Regions from separate parts of the Peribacillus sp. NPDC046944 genome, predicted to be linked through region 1. Evidence: riboswitches for the same ligand, from Rfam matches in the RefSeq annotation. Region 1 holds a riboswitch; the other holds the start of a gene.
The links. Region 1 has a riboswitch for lysine ahead of ACQKIC_RS13065 (amino acid permease). Riboswitches for the same ligand answer to the same signal wherever they lie in the genome.
Positions count from the first base shown of each region.

Region 2: linked by a shared signal. The riboswitch ahead of ACQKIC_RS07570 (aspartate kinase) and the one ahead of ACQKIC_RS13065 (amino acid permease) in region 1 are both predicted to bind lysine.

Region 1 is NZ_JBNNML010000006.1:158,411-166,248, forward strand. It holds gene ACQKIC_RS13035 (metal ABC transporter ATP-binding protein) at 1-698, opposite strand, end outside; gene ACQKIC_RS13040 (metal ABC transporter solute-binding protein, Zn/Mn family) at 710-1,627, opposite strand; gene ACQKIC_RS13045 (helix-turn-helix transcriptional regulator) at 1,895-2,098, shown strand; gene ACQKIC_RS13050 (hypothetical protein) at 2,098-2,397, shown strand; gene ACQKIC_RS13055 (hypothetical protein) at 2,399-2,551, opposite strand; gene ACQKIC_RS13060 (LacI family DNA-binding transcriptional regulator) at 2,639-3,601, shown strand; lysine riboswitch at 3,832-4,014, shown strand; gene ACQKIC_RS13065 (amino acid permease) at 4,112-5,563, shown strand; gene ACQKIC_RS13070 (glycoside hydrolase family 13 protein) at 5,611-7,293, opposite strand; gene ACQKIC_RS13075 (YhcN/YlaJ family sporulation lipoprotein) at 7,481-7,838, opposite strand, start outside.
Region 2 is NZ_JBNNML010000003.1:390,256-398,093, forward strand. It holds gene opp3b (oligopeptide ABC transporter permease) at 1-859, opposite strand, end outside; gene ACQKIC_RS07560 (peptide ABC transporter substrate-binding protein) at 969-2,645, opposite strand; gene ACQKIC_RS07565 (DUF3899 domain-containing protein) at 2,943-3,293, shown strand; gene ACQKIC_RS07570 (aspartate kinase) at 3,401-4,633, opposite strand; lysine riboswitch at 4,722-4,899, opposite strand; gene uvrC (excinuclease ABC subunit UvrC) at 4,961-6,733, opposite strand; gene trxA (thioredoxin) at 6,833-7,147, opposite strand; gene ACQKIC_RS07585 (electron transfer flavoprotein subunit alpha/FixB family protein) at 7,355-7,838, opposite strand, start outside.

The DNA of each region.
Region 1 (7,838 bases):
TATGTCTCCTGCAAAAACTCAGGAATGAAGACCTCTTCTGTCGGACCAATCTTCATCACCTTTTTATTCAGCAACATCGTCCAATCGAAATATTCCTTCACAGTCGACAAATCATGATGCACTACAAGAACTGTCTTCCCTTTTTCTTTCAGCTCCATCAATAGCTGGATGATTGCCTTTTCCGTTGCGGCATCAACGCCCACAAATGGTTCATCCATGAAATAGATGTCCGCTTCCTGCGCCAACGCCCGTGCCAGGAAAATCCGTTGCTGCTGCCCGCCGGAAAGCTGACTAATCTGACGGTCAGCATACTCAACCATCCCTACTTTTTCCAGACATTCCATCGCCTTCATTCGTTCAGCCTTCCCGGGACGCTTCAACCAGCCCAGGTGCCCGTACCTGCCCATCATCACGACATCGAGTGCATTTGTCGGGAAATCCCAGTCCACCGATTCTCGCTGTGGTACATAACCGATACTCTTCCTCATGGATTTATAAGAAGCACCATGGATCGTGACTTTCCCGGCTAGTCTTGGAACCAATTCAAGAATCCCCTTGATCAAGGTGGATTTCCCCGCCCCATTCGGACCGATGATACCAATCAGATTCCCTTCCGGAACCTCGAATGTAACATCTTCGACCACCGGCTTTTTATGATAAGCTATCGTCAGATTCTCGACTTTCAACGCATAATTCATCCCATTTCCTCCTATTTTAATGCCTTCACGATCGTATCGGTATTATGCCGGACCATTCCGATATAGGTTCCTTCTTCCGTGCCTTTTTCCCCCATTGCATCCGAGAACAGCTCGCCGCCTATTTCCACGCTATGGCCTTGCTTTTCAGCTCCCTGAATGACCGCTTCGATAGCCTTTTTCGGTACGCTTGATTCCACGAAAATGGCTTTGATTTCATTTTCCACAAGATATTCACGCATATCCGTTACATCCTTCGAACCATATTCCGATAGAGTATTCATCCCCTGAAGCCCTCTCACTTCCAATCCATATGATTTGCCGTAATACCCAAAAGCATCATGTGCCGTGACGAGGACCCGCTGATTCTCCGGAATCTTATTTATCTCCTCATGGACATATTCATCAAGTTCCTTCAACTGGATAACATAGGCTTCATAATTTTCTAGATAACTAGCTTCATGGTCCGGGTCATTTGCAATCAGCTCTTCCTTCACGGCTTCCGCTGCCACCATCCAAAGCTTTACATCAAACCAGACATGCGGGTCATGTTCCGTTTCACTGACCTTATGAAGCTGATCCCCCGTAAAGTCTTTCGTCACCGCAATCGTCGGTTTCTCCTTACTCATCATTTCAAAGATATCCGTCATTTTCCCTTCAAGGTGCACACCGTTATAAAAAATCATGTCAGCTGAATCAAGTGTTTTCACGTCCCCCTGCGTTGCCTTATATAGGTGGGGGTCGACTCCCGGCCCCATTAAACTTGTGACCTTCACATGTTCACCGCCGATATTCTCGACCAAGTCCCCAATCATCCCCGTCGTAGCTACTACATTCAGCTTTCCTTGAACGTGATTCGATGGTTCATTGCTACATCCTGATATCATGACCACTGCCATAAGCAAGCTTCCAACCCATTTCAAAAACTTCATGTATTCCCCTCCATTTTATAGCCCTATATAAAAAAGTTTACCAAGGGCAAGATTTAGGCCAAAAAAAATCCGTTATATTTTGTCCTACGCGCTAGAATGTTTCCTCTATACAACTTATTTTATACTATACACAATTATTCGTAAAAAGTGCAAATTTTTAAATGTTGGACTGAAGAAATTTAATGCAGGAAAATATATACAAAACAACTTTTGTAAAGTATACTTTACGTACAGTGAGCTTTACATTAAAGAAAGGAGCCTGAGGGGTTGAAAAACAAATTACGGGATATGCGCAAGTCTCATCAACTTACACAAGAAAAGCTATCCGAACTAACGGGCGTATCCCGGCAGACGATTATTTCTATAGAATCCGGAAGATTCGATCCATCCATCAAGCTTGCTTACAAACTGGCAAAAGTGTTCGATTTGACCATTGAGGATATATTTCTATTTGAGGAGGAGGAAATGTAATGGATTTTAACTGGTGGGCTTTTTTAGGAAGTACCCTTGGCATCATCGGAGGGCTGGCTGGATTAAGGGGAGGTCGCCGTGCCGCTGCCAAGCGACGGGGATTGGATGAACGATTTGACCTCATCCGAACTAAAGCACGGGCAACCAGCTGGTTTTTCACCCTTTTTGGGATCTATATCTTTTTCTTCTTATTATTTTTTGGCGTAAAACTCTCTGTTGCCCCTGTTCTAGGTATTCTCTTACTTCTTCATCTCGGGTCATGGGCGATTTCCGTTTTTTATTATGAAGCAAAGCTTTAAATCATTTTTGTGATTTTACTGCTAGATAAGCTAACCCCAACTCAATCCCGCAAAGCACGATCAAACAAAGCAAAGTCGTTAACATCTTCATCCCTCCTTCAAGACTTTTATTAATCTTAAAGGATGAAACCCATACCAGAACAAGTCCCAGCATGAAGGCATTTCCCCTTTATGCTTTCGTTCTCTTGCTCTGAAATGGGTTTCATAGGGTAGACTGTAAAAAACGAAAAATGGTGATCTAATGACGAACATAAAAAAAATCGCTGAATATGCAGGTGTATCGATTACGACCGTATCTCGCGTGATGAATAACCATCCTTATGTAAGTGAGGAAAAGAGAAAGAGTGTACTAAAGGCCATCGAGCAATTGAACTATACGAGAAATATCAACGCCATCCATCTTACGAAAGGCAAGACTCATCTGATTGGCGTCATCATTCCATACACCAATCACCCCTATTACGGAGCAATCATCCAGGGAATTAATAAACAAGCAAATGTCCTTGGTTACCATATTGTCATCTTCCAAACACAATATGAAAGAGAGAAAGAAATCCAAGCACTGAAAATGTTACAAATGAAGCAACTCGATGGCATCATCGTCTGTTCTAGAATCTCAGAAATGAAAGTGCTCTTGGAGTATCATGTCTACGGTCCGATTATCTTATGTGAAGATACATCGCAGTCAGAATTTTCTTCGATCAGCATCGACCATTATGCCGCCTTTTCCTCAGCCCTCGACTACTTGGTAAACAAGGGATATAAGAAAATAGGCTACAGCCTTGGGCGAAAAAAGAGCAGGAATAGTTCACTTCGGATAAAGGCGTTTGAAGATAGCATGAAAAAACATCATTTTATAAGTAAAGAGGAATGGCTGTTTGAAGGCAGTTACTATATCAAAGACGGAGAAAGGGCCTTTCAAGAATGGGTCGCCATGCAGGATAAGCCAGAGGCCATCATTATAACGAACGATGATACGGCAGCTGGCTTCATCATTTCCGCTCAAAAAGCGGGAGTTAAGATACCTGAAGACGTCGCCATCCTTGGTTTCAATAACGATAGTATTAGCGAAATGCTGGACATCTCGACTATATCCCTACCCTTGGATTCGATTGGGAGAATGGCTGTTGACCTTTTTGAGGATCCTGCCACGATCAAACATGTAAAGCTAGGTTTCAGCCTTATAACGCGAAAAAGTGTATAATAATCAGAATTATTTGTTTTTATTATTCACCTATATTATCTATTTGAACACTAAATGGTTTGATTCATGTCTAATTAGGGAAAAAGATACTTGAAAAATAAACATTGCGCTCTCTAGAGGAATATTTTATAATTTTAATATAGCAAATTTCATTCAGTGACTCACAAACTGTATGTCACCATTTAAAATTCGCGTTATTAACAGTACGAATTGAATACTTCCTCATTTACCGATGAGTTAGAGGCTGCGGCTTATAAAAGTAACACGGACGAGATTCAGGAAAGTTGACGACTCCGTTTGAAAGGATAAGTTGCCGAAGTGTAGAAATATTCCTTGTATTTCTAGGCTGGCGATGTTTTCGAACAGGAACATCACTGTCACGTTTTCATAAAACGTGGGGAGCTATCTTCGGAAGGATTAAACGGGTATCTATATACAGCCGTCGATCTTTTTCGACTGCTGTTTTTTTTATATTCCGTCCCCTTCCCATAAAAAGGAGTGTAACATCAATTGAAAAATCAACAACAAAATTCAAATCCTACTGAACTGAAAAGGAGTCTGAAAGCTAGGCACCTTATGATGATATCTCTAGGTGGAACAATCGGCACCGGACTATTTTTAGCGAGTGGTGGTGCCATTCATACGGCTGGCCCCGGTGGTGCATTAGTTGCTTATGCGGTAATTGGCGCCATGGTTTTTTATTTAATGACAAGCCTTGCCGAGATGGCTGCTTATATGCCAGTTGCCGGTTCGTTCCGCGTTTATGCATCCAAATTCGTCGATCCCTCTTTCGGTTTTGCGATTGGGTGGAATTATTGGTATAACTGGGCCATCACGATAGCAGCTGAATTGGCGGCCGTTGTCCTGATCATGAAATTTTGGTTCCCGGATACTCCATCATTCATTTGGAGTGCCGTTGCATTACTCATCATGTTCTTAATTAACTATATGTCCGTTAAGGGCTTTGGCGAAGCCGAATATTGGTTTGCAATGATTAAAATCGTGACCGTCATTATCTTCTTAATTACTGGTTTTTTAATCATTTTTGGCATCATGGGCGGAAATGATCCGATTGGTTTTTCTAATTTCACCATGGGTGATGGGCCATTTAATGGAGGCTTCTTTACCATTCTAGGAGTCTTCATGGCAGCTGGCTTCTCCTTCCAAGGAACGGAATTGCTTGGAGTAACCGCTGGAGAAAGTGAAGATCCTGAGAAAAACATCCCTAGGGCGATCAAATCCGTTTTTTGGCGCATTATCTTATTCTATATCCTAGCAATCTTTGTCATAGGAATGATCATTCCTTTCACGGATGCACGTTTACTAAGTGAAGATGTTGCCGTCAGTCCATTTACGCTTGTTTTTGAACGCGCAGGCCTTGCCTTTGCCGCTGCTGTCATGAACGCAGTCATTTTAACATCCGTACTTTCAGCTGGTAACTCTGGCATGTATGCCTCAACCCGTATGCTATGGGATTTAGCACGTGACGGAAAAGCACCGAAGTTCCTTGGCAAGCTTGATAAAAGAGGCGTACCTGTAAATGCTCTTATCGTGACTTCTTTAGTCGGATGTCTTGCTTTCTTGGCTTCCTTCTTCGGGGATGGAGTCGTGTATATTTGGTTACTGAACGCTTCCGGCATGGCTGGTTTCGTCACATGGGTCGGGATTGCCCTTGCCCACTATCGATTCCGAAAAGCTTATATCGCTCAAGGTCTGGATTTAAATGACCTCCCATACCGTTCAAGAACCTTTCCGTTCGGTCCGGTTTTTGCGCTTGTCCTTTGCCTCTTCATCATCCTTGGACAAGGCTATCAAGCTTTCAGCACAGACGGAATTGATTGGAACTCCATGTTTGTTTCCTACATTGGTCTTCTTTTGTTCTTCGTTCTCTGGCTCGGATATAAAATTAAACATAAATCCAAAATCATTCCCCTTGAGGAATGTGATCTAAAAGTGAAATAAAAAAAAGGACCTGAATCTCTCTTCAACAGAGAAGTTCAGGTCTTTTCTTATTTCAAAAGGTAGACACGGCATTCATATGGACGCAACGGTTCACTGGAGACCGTGTCGCTTTCCTCCTGCTCATAATTGCCGATCAACAGGGTAGCCTTTAATGAATGTAACGCCGTCGGTATCGTCAAAGTCGCTTCTTGTCCCTTAAAGTTGCATAGCACAAGCACCTTTTCCTCACCTAGCGTCCTCGTATAGGCAAAAATCTGTTCATCATCCGGACAAAGTAAATCAAAACGACCATATACGATAATGTCATGTTGTTTACGTAATTGAATGAGCTTTTTATAAAAATGAAAAATGGATTGATGATCATTATAGGCCTTCTCTGCATTGATTTCCGGGTAGTTGGCATTCACGCCGATCCATGGAGTTCCTGTCGTGAATCCCGCATTCCGTCCATCATTCCACTGCATGGGTGTTCGCGCATTATCTCGACTACGTGCATGAATGGCAGCCATCATCTTTTCTTTTGACCATCCATACGTATTCACTAATTCTTCATAGGAATTCATCGTTTCTATGTCACGATACTCTTCTATGCTTTCAAAAGCGATATTGGTCATTCCCAGCTCTTCCCCCTGGTAGATATAGGGTGTCCCCTTTAACATATGAAGACAAGCAGCAAGCATCTTCGCACTTTCCACCCGATACTCCCCATCATCTCCGAATCTTGATACAACTCTTGGCTGGTCATGGTTATTCCAGTACAAACTGTTCCAACCTACCTCTTCCAACCCATATTGCCATTTTGAGAGAATCCCTTTTAAATCGCTCAGATCCCATTTTTCATTATTCCATTTTCCTTCCGGTCCTCCCCCTATATCCATATGTTCAAATTGGAAGACCATATGTAATTCCCCACGATCCTCCCCTGTGTAGAGTACCGCGTCATCTGGTGAAACACCGGGCATTTCTCCAACTGTCATCACATCATAATCAGAAAGGACGCGTTGATTGACTTCCTGCAAGAACTCATGAATTCTGGGTCCATTCAGGAAATAGGGACTTCCATCGCCGTGCTGTTTTCCATCCAAAATGTTTCCATCCATGTATCGCTGGTCCTTCGATAGAAAGTTAATGACATCCATCCGGAATCCATCAACCCCTTTATCCAGCCACCACTTCATCATGCTATAGATTTCCTCACGAAGTTGAGGGTTCTCCCAATTCAAATCGGGCTGTTTTTGGCTAAATAAGTGTAGATAATATTCATCCGTTCCCTCATCATATTTCCAAGCCGAACCTTTGAAGACAGACTCCCAATTATTCGGTTCCTTTCCATCCTTACCAGGTCTCCAAATATAGTAATCTCGCTTCGGGTCATCCACGGAGGAACGGGAAGCCAGGAACCATGGGTGTTCATCTGACGTATGATTCACTACGAGATCCATCATGATTTTCATTCCCCGTTCATGGACCGCACTTAAAAGCCGATTAAAATCATCCATCGTCCCGAATTCCGTCATGATTGACTGATAATCACTAATATCATACCCGTTATCATCATTCGGTGATTTGTATACGGGAGAAAGCCAAATTACATCCACACCAAGCTCCTGTAAGTAATCAAGCTTGAGTAAGATTCCTCTCAAGTCACCTATTCCATCTCCATTGCTATCCATAAAACTACGAGGGTACACTTGATAAACAACCGACTCTTTCCACCACGTCTTTTCCATACCTACCACTCCCTCCTTAACCTTTACATAATTATACAATAATCTTTCTATTATAAAGAGTGAAACTTCAGAATATTACCAATAACATATTTTCTTCACCTAAAAAAAGGCTCACCCGCTTTATCTTCAAGCTCTTCAGCTGAAAATCAATCGGACAAGCCTTGATCATGAATGGATATATGCTAGTTTAACTAGGGAAAACCCTGTGTACAAGATTCTGAAACTCATCGGTAAACCCTTCAACCGGTTTTCCACTTTTAACATCTTTCATGTATTGATCCATCCTCTTTACAAAATCGGGGTTGGTCGATACATGAACATCTTGGATGGAAGTATCACTGTTTCTTACAGCACCTTCAATTTTGTTTTTTACTTCCGTGGTAAGGGAGTCTTCCCCTTTTCTGAGTACGGCACCCACATATGCATCATTATCGATCACGATAACTCTTGCTCTTTTTACTTGCTTCAATTCCTCGATTCGGTCAGCAATATTCTCAGTTACCCTCATCTGATTGTTACCTTGACCAGTGTTGTTGTTGTTGTTG
Region 2 (7,838 bases), on a different contig from region 1:
TGACGATAAAGAGGAATGAAAACAGCAATGTCGTTCCCATGATTACCGAGTAATCATTCACCGTTATCGATTTAACGAATTGTTCCCCGATTCCAGGTATACCGAATATTTGTTCAATGACGAGTGAACCCGTCATAAGTGACACTGTTAATGGTCCGAGTACAGTTATGACAGGAATCAAAGCATTTCGCAGTCCATGTTTAAACGCCACTTCAAAATTACTTGCCCCCTTCGCTTTAGCGAGGGTGATATAATCCGATCCGAGTACATCGATCATTTCCGTCCTCATGAAACGGGCAGATGTGGCTATAGGGAACATCGCTAAGGCAAGCGTTGGCATAATGCTATACTCCCACCCCTTCCAGAACATGACGGGCAACCATCCCATCTTCACTCCAACATAATATTGTAGCAAACCGGCAAACACGAAACTTGGTATCGATTTACCCAAGACCGCTATGAATGTTGTTCCATAATCGACCCATGTATTTTGTTTGAGGGCTCCTATCACACCCAGAATAATCCCAAATATCGTTCCAAAGAACATCGCTTGAAATCCTAATACCAAGGAAGGCTGAATCCTTTCGCCCAGCAATTGCGTGACTGGTGTATTATTGAATTGGAAAGAAACTCCCAAATCTCCCTGAACTAGGTTCAACATGTATTTCCCATACTGGACAGGCACCGGCTCATTCAATCCATACTTGTTCTCCATGATTTGGAATTGAGCCTCCGATAACTTGCTTGCATTTGCAAATGGAGAGCCCGGGATCAACTTCATGAGGAAGAACGTCAAGCTCGCGATGATAAACAAAGTAATTAACATATATATGATCCGTTGCGTTAGATATCTGGCCATTTGTACACCTCACAAAATAAAATTCTCACTTTTTCGACAATAGTTTTATAGTGAAAAGAGAGTATATACTAGTGATATACTCTCTTTTCTAGTTTGTTTTAGAAGATGCTTATTCTACTACTGTTACGCCTTTGTAGTAATAATGTGGTCCTAAGTCACTCTTAACAATTCCTTTGACTTTAGGATTTACCAGGATGTTCTCTACTCGTTGGTAAATTGGTGCGATTCCGAAGTCTTCAGTCAAGAAAAGCTTTTCAGCATCTTGCATGGCTTTCGCATATGCTGCCGGATCGTCCGTCAATTCGTTTGTGGCTTTATTGATCAGTGCATCGTATTCTGGATTAGAATAGTCCATTTCATTATTTGTTCCACCTGTTAACCAAAGATCGGTATATGAGATGGCATCTTTATAATCCGGGCCCCAACCTGATACGACCAAATCATAATCGCCTTTTTTCGTACGATCCAATCGAATCGAGAATGGAACGCTTTCGACTTTGATTGTTAAACCAGGAAGGTTTTTCTCCAATTGGTTCTTCATATACTCACCGATTTTTTTCGCAGAATCGGTTTCATCCCCCATATATCGAAGGGTAAGTTCCTTCACGCCCAACTCTTTTAATCCTTTTTCCCAAGCAGCTTTTGCTTCTTTTGCGTTAAACGTAATCAAATCTTCATTTGCCGAACGGAAGTCTTTTCCATCATAACTAACGAAATCTTTTGGCACGAAGTAGTTGGCTGCAACTGAACCATCGCCCAGCACGCTCGATGCAAGATCTTCTTTATTGAAAGCTTTTGCAAGCGCTTCGCGGATATTGACATTCTTAAGTGCTTCATTTTTCTGGTTCATCTTCATCCAGAATATAGTCGGTGCCAAGTTAGTTTGCAACCGCTCGTCCCCTTCATATTGTGGGACAAGTTCAGATGTCAGTAAATCCGTAATGTCTGCTTCGCCAGCTTCAAATGCATTTACTTGTGCATTATTATCTTTTGAAACATTAACCGTGATTTTCTCTAATTTAACTGAATCCGCATCGCGGTAATTCTTGTTCTTTTGAAGTTCCCATTCTGTCGCAGTTGGCCCATTCCAAGAAGTCATGACAAAGGGACCATTGTATAAGAGCGTTTCTGCACTTGTAGCGTACTTGTCACCTTGTTCTGTAACAAACTTTTCGTTTTGCGGGAAGAATGTCGCAAACGATAAATACTCTTTCCAGTATGCAAGTGGTTTTTCAAACGTAATTTCCAATGTTTTGTCGTCAACCGCTTGCACACCAAGGCTGTCTAAATCGTATTTTTTCTTTTCAGCAGCTGCCTTCGTAATTTCTGTTGCACCTGCGATTTTGCCATTCATCATATATGGACCATATTCAGAAGCTACTTCAGGATCCATCGCCCGTTTAAAGGCAAAAACGAAATCATTTGCCGTAACTGGGTCACCATTCGACCACTTTGCATCTATTAATTTAAACGTATACGTTTTTCCGTCTTTACTGATTTCAGGTTCTCCGTCAACAAGAGCCGGCACTGTCTCTCCGTCCTTATCAATGGTATATAAGCCTTCGTTCACATTGTTCAAATAGTTGAATCCTACTGTATCTGTTGTTTTAACGGAATCCATGACTGGGATTTCGGATTTACTCATAATACTAATCTCTTGTTTTTCAGCTAATTTCGTTCCATCTGACTTTTTCTCAGAGTTATCTGAATTGCCGCCACATGCTGCTAGAATGACGCTAAGAACTAGCATAAGACCAGCAAAGATTGTAAATTTAGATTTTTTCATCTGCTTTGACCTTCTTTCTATATTTTAAAATCATATTTTCATTATACTGATTTTTTTGATTTTGTATATAAGTTAGAATAATAAATTATTTCTAAAAAATTAAAAATACTCAAAAACCAAGGAAAACCTAGGTTTTTACTACTTTAAGGCTTTAAAGTGCTGCTTACGCCGTTTTATCGGATTTTTTAGAATACTATTATGTTTTTTACTATCGCTTTTTCATACTATTTCAAAAAATCATTTTTGTTTATTTAGTGTTTTTGATATACTTATAAAAAGAAAATCGAGGTAAAAAGAATGAAAAAAATACTTATAGGTACGGGATTTGGTATCGTGCTATCCATTTTGTTATCCCTTATATTCCATCAAGATCTCTCTCTATTGAATTTTATTAATATGACCTTTTACATCAGTGGAGGACTGATTCTTCTAGCATTGGTTACTTTCGTCGTCCAACGAGGATTTTTCGACGTAGTCTTTTATAGTTTCCGGAGAGTATTCCAAATACAAAATCAGCATGTAGGGGAGGAAAAAGAAGACATCCCTAAACTTTCCGATATCATCTCCCTTTCCTCTTCCTTCACCCTTGTCGTAGGTCTTATCCTATTTTGCATCATGCTACTCTCTCTAGCCGTCTATTATCTTTGATATTAATCTTTCCATACAGTCCGGGCACCGAAAAAGGGCAACCTTTTTTTAGGTGCCCTTTTTCTTTATAAAAGCATTAGGTACATCTTTTCATCAGTTTTAGTCAATCAGGCAAGGACTTTGGCGTGCTGTCCCAGTTTGAACGCCTCGTGAAGCGCTTCAACCGCTTTGACCATTTCCTTTTCGTTTACGACGGTAGAAACTTTGATTTCCGAAGTGCTGACCATTTTCACTTGGATCCCTGTATTCGCCATGACTTCAAACATCTCTGCGGCCACTCCGGGATTGGAAACCATTCCTGAACCGACGATAGAGACTTTAGCCAACTCGCCTTCCGTTTCTATATCATCAAATTCCAACTGGCTTTTATTGTTTTCAAGAACCATTAAAGCTGCTTTTGTATCTTCGCTTTTAATAGAAAAAGAGAGATTGGTCGTATCTTCTGATGTCATGCTCTGGATGATGATATCTACATTTATGTGATTTTTCGCCAGTGTCGTGAAAATCGTGGATAATACACCAAGTGATCGAGGCAAGCCGTTCACTGTAACTCTTGTGATGCTATCCTCAAAAGCAATACCCCGTACAATTAAATTCTCTTCCATATTCGCTTCCTCCTCAATGATGGTCCCAGATTCTTTTTCTAAGCTTGAACGGACTTCAAGCGAGATTTGATAGTTTTTTGCATATTCAACGGCCCGTGGGTGCAGGACCCCAGCCCCTAAATGGGCCAGCTCCAACATTTCGTCATAAGATACGGATGTTAATTTCCTGGCGTTTTTTATGTAGCGTGGATCTGTTGTGAAAACACCGGTTACATCGGTATAAATATCGCATCGGTTTGCGTGTAGTGCTGCGGCTATGGCAACCGCCGTTGTATCGGAACCGCCCCGACCCAATGTCGTGATTTCCCCATGTTCATCCATTCCTTGAAAACCGGCAACGATGACGATCTTTTTTGCTTGCAACTGAGCTTGAATTCTGGAAGCATCGATATTTAAAATTCGCGCATTTCCGTGAACGGACTCTGTCTGCATCCCAGCCTGCCAGCCCGTAAAGGATACGGCTTCATGCCCCTTTTCCACCAATGCCATCGTTAACAAGGCAATCGTAACTTGTTCCCCGGTCGTCAATAACATATCCATTTCCCTCTTACTTGGGGATGCGGAAATATCTCTCGCCATGGAAACCAATTCATCCGTTGTCTTCCCCATTGCCGAAACAACGACAACGACGTCATTACCTTTTTCAGCTTCCTCGATTACACGATTAGCGACATGTTTGATTTTCTCGACACTCCCTACAGAAGTACCGCCAAATTTTTGTACAATCAGTGCCATTCTCATGCACCCTCTCTATCTTTTTTAGGCAATAAAAAAAGCAATGAGAATATCTCATTGCTGTGGTTACGTATCCGTTCAGTAATCACAGTGAGATAGCTCTCCAAGGTATCAACCCTGACAATCTGCCATCTTTTAAATGGTCAGACCAGAAAAACAAGGTATGAGTCTTGTTTTCCTTCGGCGTCATTCCCTTTCAAAACCCTTCATTGAAGCTCATACTTCTCTAGGTTTTTACTATTGAATTCCGCACCTCTATCAGCACTTTAAATTGTCTTGTTTAAAAATCCCTTTTAAGCATAGCATAGGAAAAAGACACTCGCAAGGTCATTCTTGTAATTTTCTAAAGATTCCATCCGCTACATTTTTAGGCATTCCCGCTTCGATTATCTGTTCGACTGAGGCCTCTTTCATTTTTTTCAATGACCCGAAATGCCGTAACAGCTGCTTTCTTCTTTTCTCACCTACACCTGGAATATCATCCAGAAGTGAATGAATGGCATTTTTCCCACGAAGCTGGCGATGGAAGGTAATCGCGAACCGATGCACTTCATCTTGGATTCTTTGTAGCAAGTAAAATTCCTGACTTCGCGAATCAAGTGGAATCAGTTCGAGCGGGTTTCCAATCATCAATTGGGATGTCCTGTGTTTTTCATCCTTAATAAGGCCAGAAAGCGGAATATCGAGACCGAGTTCATTTTCCAAAATGTCCCGAACGGCCTCCACATGTCCTTTCCCTCCATCGATGATGATCAAGTCAGGAAGTGGAAGGCCATCTTTTAAGACGCGTGAATATCTTCTTCGGACAACTTCACGCATCGATTCGTAATCATCAGGCCCTTTCACCGTTTTAATTTTATACTTTCGATACTCCCGCTTTTCCGGCTTGCCATCAATGAAAACGACCAAAGCAGATACAGGATCACTTCCTTGAATATTCGAGTTATCAAAAGCCTCGATACGATGTGGAGTGTAGATGCCTAACTTATCCCCTAAATTCTCCACTGCCTTAATCGTTCTTTCTTCATCCCGTTCAATTAATGAGAACTTCTCTTGAAGGGCGATGGAGGCGTTTTTATTTGCCAATTGCAGCATATCCTTTTTCGCGCCCCTTTTCGGATGAAGCGTTTTTACACCAAGCAAGCTCTCCGCCAGCTCGGCATCAACAGACTCCGGCAACAATATCTCTTTTGGCTTAAAGTGATTGGCCTTTTCATAAAACTGTCCGAGATACGTAAGAAGCTCCTGTTCCGGTTCATCGTAGACCGGAAAGAGCGAAACATCTCTTTCAATCAGTTTCCCTTGTCGCACAAAAAATACTTGTACGCACATCCACCCTTTATCATAGGCAAAACCGAATACGTCCCTGTCAATGAAATCAGTCGTCATCATTTTCTGTTTTTCCATTGTAATCTCGATGTGGGCAATTTTATCCCGATATTCCTTCGCCCGTTCAAAATCGAGCATTTCAGAGGCTTCAAGCATTTTTTCCGTGAGTTCTTTCTTTATCTCGGTATGACCGCCATTTAAAAATCGGTTAATATCATCGACGATTTGCTTATATTCCCGTTCCTCTACATCATAAACGCAAGGGGCCAAGCACTGGCCAAGGTGGTAATATAGGCAGACACGGTCTGGAAGCGTATTACATTTCCTTAATGGATAGATCCGATCCAGAAGTTTTTTCGTTTCATTGGCCGCAAAAGCATTGGGATAAGGACCAAAGTATTTCCCTTTATCTTTTTTGACTTTTCTCGTGATGATCAAACGCGGGTGTTTTTCAGCCGTCAACTTGATGAATGGGTAGGTCTTGTCATCCTTCAACATGACGTTATATTTTGGATCGTGTTTTTTGATTAAATTCAGTTCTAAAATAAGCGCCTCGATATTGGAGGAGGTAACGATATACTCGAAATCCTCGATTTCATTTACGAGCCTGAATGTTTTCCCATCATGTGAGCCCGTGAAATATGAACGGACGCGGTTTTTCAATACTTTCGCCTTGCCAACATAAATGATCGTTCCCTGACGATCCTTCATTAAATAACAACCAGGCTGATCAGGGAGAAGGGCAAGTTTATTCTTTATCCGTTGATTCATGCATTCAGCCTCCTGTTCTCCCATTCTACAATCAATTATATATCAAGATACAAAAAAAAGCTTCAAGTCCGTAGACCTGAAGCTCTTCCTTCATTCAAATTAAGCGTGTTTAGCAAGAAGTTCAGCCAGAGCTTCCTTCGGTTGGAATCCAACCACTTTATCCACAACTTCACCGTCTTTAAGAACGATTAAAGTAGGGATGCTCATAACGCCGAATTTTCCAGCTGTTTCTTGGTTTTCATCAACGTCCACTTTTACGATTTTTGCTTTGTCGCCAATTTCTTCATCTAACTCGTGAAGAACAGGAGCGATCATTTTACATGGTCCACACCATGGAGCCCAAAAGTCTACAAGAACGACACCTTCATTAGTATCTGCTGTGAATGTTTGATCAGTTGAATTTACGATAGCCATATATTTTATCCTCCTAAAATGTACTCAAATAACTATAGACAGTATAACATTGTAACAGGAACAGATGCTATTATTTTGCTTCAATGGTAGCATGTCCATAAACAGAGAAAAAATACTGCCTAGAACCTAATAGATTGTCATAAAAAGAAAAGGCGCTTGCCAGTTCATTCCCTGACAGACGCCTTTTCTTTTATATCAACTTACAAATCAAGCATTCACCTTTAACTTTTTGAATTCTTCCGTTAACAATGGGATAACTTCGAATAAGTCCCCGACGATTCCGTAATCGGCCACATTGAAAATATTGGCTTCAGGATCTTTATTGATGGCTACGATGATTTTGGAGTTGGACATCCCTGCTAAATGCTGTATGGCTCCGGAAATTCCGCAGGCAATATAAAGGTCAGGCGTAACAACTTTACCCGTTTGTCCGATTTGTAAAGAGTAATCGCAATAATCAGCATCACACGCACCACGAGAGGCTCCGACTGCTCCCCCAAGAACTTCAGCAAGCTCTTTCAAAGGTTCGAAACCATCTTCACTTTTCACACCTCGCCCACCGGCGATGACCACTTTCGCTTCTGAAAGGTCGACCCCTTCACTTGCCTTTCTTACTACATCCTTGATAATTGTACGTAAATCTTTAATATCCACATTTAATGTAGATACATCCCCAGAACGGGACTCATCT